3 regions of the Streptomyces gamaensis genome follow, and region 3 is predicted to be linked to each of the others. Evidence: riboswitches for the same ligand, from Rfam matches in the RefSeq annotation. Region 3 holds a riboswitch; each other region holds the start of a gene.
The links. Region 3 has a riboswitch for cobalamin ahead of metE (5-methyltetrahydropteroyltriglutamate--homocysteine S-methyltransferase). Riboswitches for the same ligand answer to the same signal wherever they lie in the genome.

Region 1 (2,254 bases), on a different contig from region 3:
CCGGTGTGGGTCGTCGTCTCGGCGGGCCTGGCCATCGCGCTCGGTACGTACCTGGGCGGCTGGCGCATCATCCAGACCCTCGGCAAGGGTCTGACGGACATCAGGCCCGCGCAGGGCTTCGCCGCGCAGACCGGTGCCGCGACCGTCATCCTCGCCTCCTCGCACATCGGTTTCGCGCTCTCCACGACGCAGGTCTGCTCCGGTTCGATCATGGGCGCGGGGCTGGGCCGCAAGGGCGGCGTGGTGCGCTGGTCGACGGCGGGCCGCATGGTGATCGCCTGGTGTCTGACGCTGCCGGCCGCCGGTCTGGTCGCGGGCGGGGCCGCGCTCCTGGCGGAGCAGGGCGACTGGGGTGTCGCCGCGGTGGCGGTCCTCGGTCTCGCGGTGAGCGGAGCGATCTGGCTGGCCTCCCGCCGCAGGCCCGTCACGCACGACAACGTCACCGATTCCCCCGCGGAGCCGCAGGCCGAGCCGGTGGGTGTGGTCACGGCCGCGATCCAGGCCGTCGCCCCGCCGCCGCCCGCCGCGCTCGCCGCCACCGCCACCGCCGCCCCCGAGCCCGCGCCCGCCGCGGCCGCGAGCTGACCGGAGAGAAGCGATGAACATCAACTGGGCAGCTCTCGGGCAGGTCTTCGGCGTCAGCCTCGTGGTGACCGTCGGGCTGGTCGGCGTCTTCACCCTCGGCATCGTCGGCACCTCCCGCAAGGCGGGTACGGACGCTTCCGCTTCCGGGGGCGCGACGCCCCTCGCGCGCACCGGCGCGTACCTGTGCTACGCGGTGTGCGCGGCGGCCGTCGGCTACGGGATCCACCTGATCGTGGCCTGAGCCCGCGCCGCCTCCGCTTCGCCCCTGTCCCGCCGGAAACGGCAGGGCAGGGGCATCTTCATGCCTGATGAGGCGAGTTGACGGGCCCTCGCGGACCGTGGTGGACTTCCGGAGCCAAACGGCGACAGCGCAGAGGAAGCCGGTGCGAATCCGGCGCGGTCCCGCCACTGTCACCGGGGAGTGTCCCCCACTGTCAGGCCACGGCCCGCCCTGAGCGGCGGGCGGGAAGGCCGGGGCGACGCGGATCCGGGAGCCAGGAGACTCTGGGTCGCCGGTCACGTCGAGCCAGGGCGCGGACCCTGAGTGAGGACACATCGCATGCGCGGCCGCCTTCGACCACTGCCCTGCCGGACGGAGCACTCGGGCCCGGGCACGGTCTGATCCGATGCGCGCCGAACACCTCGCCTTCGCGTGCGGTGCCGCGCTCGGCCACCTCGGCGATCTCGCCTTCGGCGATCCGCGCCGCGGCCATCCGGTGGCCGCGTTCGGGCGGGCCGCGCAGGCCGTCGAGCGGCGCCTGTGGCGCGACCACCGCGGGCGCGGGGCGCTGCACACCCTGGTCTGCGCGGGCGGTACGGCCCTCGGGGCCGCCCTGCTGGCCCGTACCGTCCGTACCCGGCTGCCCGCCCCCGCGCGTGTGCCCGCCGAGGTCGCCCTGACCGCCGTCGCCACCTGGGCCGTGCTGGGCGGGACCTCGCTGGGCCGGGAGGCGCGGTCGGTCGCGAAGGCGCTGGAGGCCGGGGACCTCGACGCGGCGCGCGAGCGGCTGCCGCACCTGTGCGGGCGCGACCCGCAGGCGCTGGACGGGCAGCAGATCGCGCGGGCCGTCGTGGAGTCGGTCGCCGAGAACACCTCCGACGCCGTGGTCGGCGCCCTCGTGTGGGGGGCGCTCGTGGGCGTGCCGGGGCTCGCGGGCTTCCGCGCGGTCAACACCCTGGACGCGATGGTGGGGCACAAGTCGCCGCGCTACCGGCGGTTCGGCTGGGCCTCGGCGCGGCTGGACGACGCCGTGGGCTGGCCCGGCGCCCGGCTCACGGCGGTACTGGCCGTGCTGGCCGGCCCGGATCCGCGGACCGCGTGGCGGGTGGCCCGGCGGGACGCGGCCCGGCACCCGAGCCCCAACGCGGGCCCGGTGGAAGCCGCGTTCGCGGGCGCGCTCGGGGTGCGGCTGGGCGGCACCCTCGCCTACGGCGGCCGTGTGGAGCACCGGCCGGTCCTGGGCGCGGAGCTGCGTCCGGTGGAGGTCGCGGACATCGAGCGCGCGGTGCGGCTCTCGCGCCGGGTCGCGTTGCTGGCGCTCGGGGTCGCGGCCGGCGCGCGCACCACCGGGCAGGCGCTGCGCGCGGGCGGGATCCGGCGTGCGGCGGGCAGCATCTCGAAAGGCGTCCCGACAGGCGTCGCACAAAGCATCGTGAACGGGGCGAGGGG
Region 2 (2,254 bases), on a different contig from region 3:
CCGTCGTCCCCGAGGTCGACAAGGCCCCTGACGTCGACGGGGTGGCCGGTCCCGGCGAATACCCGGGCCCGGAGCTGACGTTGCAGCAGTGGGAGGGCGCGAAGTGCCGGGACAAGAGCGACTGCTCGGCAACTGCGCGGTTCTCCCGCCACGGTGACGACCTGTACGTGATGATCCGCGTCACCGACGACATCAAGGGCTACGCGCTCGACGCCGCCAAGGACTGCAAGCGCCACTGGCGCACCGACTCGGTCGAGATCGACCTCGACCCGCAGGGCCGCTCCGACGACACCTCCACCACGTTCAAGGCCGGCATCCTCCCCTTCACCGCCCACGGCGGCGGTCCGTGCGCCGAACGCGACGGCGACAACCGTCAGGGGCCGGCGAAGAACACCGCGCCCGGCATGACCGTCGCCTCCGTGGTGACCGACGACCCGTACACCGGCTACTCGGTCGAGGCGAAGATCCCGCTCGCCGACCTGCCCGCCCCCGTCGACCCGGACCGCCTCACCGCGAACGTCCTGCTCTACGACTCCGATTCCCAGGACAGGACCGGCAGGACGCGGCTGGCCTGGTCCCCGTACGGCAGTGCCCAGGCCGACCCCTATGTGTGGGGCACCCTGCGTCTGCCCGGCTACGTCCCCCCGCCCGGGCGCCCGGCACTCGCCCCCGTGATCCCCCAGGACGCCGCGCGGAGCGCGCGGTCCCCGGCATCCCGCGACCAGGCCGAGCGCACGGGCGTACGAGCCGACGGCCGTGGGCCGTTCCCGCCGTGAGCCGATCGTGGCCCGGGTCAGTCGCGGGACGCGGTGTCGTCCTCGGTGTCGAGGGCGGGTACGGACCTGGGGCGGCCGTCCGCGGTGACGGCGACGAACGTCAGCCGGGCCGTGGCGACTTCGGAGGCGGGGCCGGAGGCGTTCCAGCGTTCGGCGGTGACGCGCACGGCGACACTCATCGAGGTACGGCCGACGCGCAGCAGTGCGGCGTGGGCGCTCAGGAGGTCTCCGGCGCGGACGGGAGCGAGGAAGGTCATGCGGTCCACGGAGACGGTGACGGCCGGGCCGTCGGCATGCCGTCCGGCGGCGGCCGCGGCCGCGTCGTCGATGAGTTTCATCACGACACCGCCGTGGATGGTGCCGTAGAGGTTGGTGTCGTGCTCGCTCATGATGTGGGCGAGGGTGACCCGGGAGTCGGCGGGGGTCTTGCGGGTCCGGGCCGGGGTGGTGTCCGTGCCCAGGGGGCTCGTCGTCATGGCAACTCTCCTTCGCGAGCTGGCCTGTGAGCCCGCGAGGAGGTGCCGGCACGGCGCGGCCGCCGCGCTGCCGGCCCGCCCTCGAAGGTCACCGGGTGGTCCGCGTGCGAACGCCGCACGCGGGCAGTGGCAGGTCTTCGGACTCGCGGGCGTCTCTCGTGGGGCACGAGCTGCCTAGTGGCCGTCGCTTCCCGGACCGGGGTCCAGTGCGTATGACGGCGGTCGTTCCCGCTCACCGCTGCGGGGCAGTCCCGGATTTCCACCGGGTTCCCTCTTGCGACGCCTCCCGCCTGGCGGACGGGCGCGAACCAGCTGCGTGATCAGCATAACCGCCGCGTGCGGGGCCGGACGGTCCCTGGGCAGGCAGCTCTCCGTCGACGAGAACAGCAGTACTTTCGTGCCGTATCCGGTCGAGCCGTGAGCTCTGCTGCATGTGTACGGGTGCCGTCTCCCGCGAGGGAGTTCAGCCGGCGGCCTCGAACAGCTCCCGTGCCGCGGTGAAGGCCCGGGCGAGGGATGCCGGGTCCGGTCGCAGGTCCGCCGTGATCGTGTCGAGGCCGCGCAGGCCCGCGCGGTCCAGCAGTCGTTTCTCGTTGGTGGCCCACTCGCCGCGCGCGGCGAGGACCGCGTGTGCCGTCTCCAGTGCGGCGGTTGCCAGTGCGCCGGCCGCCTCGGTGGCCCGGCCGCGCGGTACGTACGCGCCCTGGGCGTACTGGAGGGTCAGGGCTGCCCGGCTCCTCCACCACGGCGGGGCCGACTCGCGCAGGGCTTCCGGGTGGTCGGGGCGGGGCAGGGTGCCGCGCAGGACCCGGCCCAGGGCGAGTTCGGCGACGATCAGGTAGCTGGGGATGCCCGCGAGGTGGAACATCAGCGGTTCCCAGTGGAAGCGGCCCTCGCGTGCTTCGGCGAGTTCGTGCTCGACGGCGTCGAGGTCGCGGTAGTGGACGTCGACGTGTCTGCCGTCGATCGTGAGCCAGGCTCCCCCGTTGAAGACGCCACCGC
Region 3 (2,254 bases):
CGCGACCAGCCGCTTGCCGGGCAGCCCGCCGAGCCGGGCCAGGGCGCCGAGGTTACCGGCGGCCGGACCGGTGAAGTCCACCGCCAGTCCCTCGACGGCGGACCCGGCGAGCACCGGCAGGGCCTCGCCGAGCTCGTCGAAGTAGGAGGCGACCAGCAGCCTGGGCCGGTCCTCGACGGCGCACAGGTCCCGGTAGGCGCGGGCGACGGCGTTCAGCACGGCGGGCGGCTGGTCCTGGACGAGGGCGGGCTCGTCGAGCTGCACCCACGCAGCGCCCGCGGCCCGCAGGTCCGCGAGCAGCGACGCGTACACCGGCAGCAGCCGGTCCAGCAGCGTCAGCGGCTCGAAGCCGGCGGCCACCCCCGGGGCGGGCTTGGCCAGCAGCAGGAAACTGACCGGGCCGAGCAGGACGGGCCGGGCGGAGTATCCGGCCTCGCGGGCCTCGGTGAACTCGCCGACCTGCTTGCGGGAGTCGGGCGTGAAGACCGTGTCCGGGCCCAACTCGGGAACCAGATAGTGGTAGTTGGTGTCGAACCACTTCGTCATCTCCAGCGGCGGCACGTCCTTGGTGCCGCGCGCCATGGCGAAGTAGACGTCCAGATCGGTGTGCGTGTCCGTCCGTGCCGCCGCCCGGTGCCGGGCCGGGATCGCGCCGACGGCCCAGGTGGCGTCCAGGACGTGGTCGTAGAGCGAGAAGTCCCCGGTGGGGATCTCCGCGATGCCGCGGGCCCGCAGCTCCTCACGGGCGGCGGCACGCAACCGGGCCGCCTCGGCCAGCAGTTGATCCTGGGTGATCCGGCCCTTCCAGTAGCTCTCGACGGCCTTCTTCAGCTCCCGGTCGGGGCCCTGCCGGGGGTAGCCGTGCAGCGTCGGGCGGACACGCGCAGTACGCGTTGCGTTCACGGAACTCTCCTTCGCGAGTTCGTGCGGAACCGCACCCCGCTTTCCAGTGTGCGGGCAGTGGCAGGTCTTCGGACTCGCGGGCGCACCCGGCCGAAGGGCCGGGCACCTACTGGCCGTCGCTTCCCGGACGCCACGGGCGTCCAGTGCGTATGACGGCGGTCGTTCCCGCTCACCGCTGCGGGGCAGTTCCGGACTCGCACCGGATTCCCTCTTACGACGCTCCCGCCTGGCGGACGGGGCGAACCAGCTGCACCGCGCAGTCTAGCCACAGGAGTTGCGCGCGCGGCATACTCTGTGATCATGGCCATGCGCACCGCTGTCCGCCGGGTCGTCTCGCTCGTGCCCTCGCTCACCGAGGCGGTGGCCGCGAGCGCCCCCGGACTGCTGGTGGGCGTCACCGACTGGTGCACGCGTCCGCCGGGCCTCGACGCGGTCCGGATCGGCGGCACCAAGAACCCCGACACCGCCCGGATCGCCGCCCTCGCCCCCGACCTCGTCGTCGCCAACGAGGAGGAGAACCGGCCCGCCGACCTGGCCGCGCTGCGGGCCGCCGGGCTGCGGGTGCTCGTCACCGAAGTCCGCTCCCTGGAGCAGGCGTTCACCGAGCTGGAGCGGGTCCTGGTGGCCGGCTGCGGACTGGAGCGGCCCGGCTGGCTGGCCGAGGCGCGCGAGGCGTGGCGGGACGTACGGGCCGGGGAGCCGTCCGTACGGGCCGTGGTGCCCGTGTGGCGCCGGCCCTGGATGGTGCTCGGCCGGGACACCTTCGCCGGCGACCTGCTGGCCCGGCTGGGCGTGGCCAACGCCTGGGCCGGGCACGCCGAACGCTATCCCCGCATCGGCATCGACGAGCTCAACGCGTGCGGAGCGGGGCTCGTCGTCCTGCCCGACGAGCCCTACCGCTTCACCGCCGACGACGGCCCCGAGGCCTTCCCCGGACTGCCCTGCGCGCTCGTCAGCGGACGTCATCTCACCTGGTACGGGCCGTCGTTGACGCGGGCACCGCGGGTGCTGGGCGCGGCGCTGCGAGCAGCCTGCCGCTGACCAGACCGAGCAGCGTACGGGTCGCGGCCGTCGCCCACGCGGCGACGAGCACGAGGTACAGGGCCACCGCGAGCCAGGTGAACGCGGTGAGACCGGTGTGCCGGGCGAGGCCGGCGGCGCCGGTGACGCACGTACCGATGGGGAAGGTGAACCCCCACCACGTCATCGCGAAGCCCATGCCCTGCCGCAGCGCCCGCACCACCATCGCCGTCGCCAGCGCCAGCCACAGCAGCGCGAAACCGGTCACCGGGGTGCCGTACAGGACGGCGAAGGGGGCCGCGGCCTGCGCGTACGGGCCGGCGAGCGCACC

Region 1: another riboswitch for cobalamin. It lies ahead of ACFP1Z_RS20115 (cobalamin biosynthesis protein); the one in region 3 lies ahead of metE (5-methyltetrahydropteroyltriglutamate--homocysteine S-methyltransferase).
Region 2: another riboswitch for cobalamin. It lies ahead of ACFP1Z_RS12460 (acyl-CoA thioesterase); the one in region 3 lies ahead of metE (5-methyltetrahydropteroyltriglutamate--homocysteine S-methyltransferase).

The regions. Positions count from the first base shown of each region.
Region 1 covers NZ_JBHSPB010000012.1:51,812-54,065, forward strand. The annotation lists gene ACFP1Z_RS20105 (inorganic phosphate transporter) at 1-585, shown strand, start outside; gene ACFP1Z_RS20110 (hypothetical protein) at 599-826, shown strand; cobalamin riboswitch at 960-1,089, shown strand; gene ACFP1Z_RS20115 (cobalamin biosynthesis protein) at 1,212-2,254, shown strand, end outside.
Region 2 covers NZ_JBHSPB010000006.1:282,236-284,489, reverse strand. The annotation lists gene ACFP1Z_RS12465 (sugar-binding protein) at 1-776, shown strand, start outside; gene ACFP1Z_RS12460 (acyl-CoA thioesterase) at 794-1,252, opposite strand; cobalamin riboswitch at 1,364-1,581, opposite strand; gene ACFP1Z_RS12455 (nucleotidyltransferase domain-containing protein) at 1,716-2,254, opposite strand, start outside.
Region 3 covers NZ_JBHSPB010000016.1:19,332-21,585, forward strand. The annotation lists gene metE (5-methyltetrahydropteroyltriglutamate--homocysteine S-methyltransferase) at 1-903, opposite strand, end outside; cobalamin riboswitch at 946-1,167, opposite strand; gene ACFP1Z_RS23785 (helical backbone metal receptor) at 1,204-1,944, shown strand; gene ACFP1Z_RS23790 (TDT family transporter) at 1,871-2,254, opposite strand, start outside.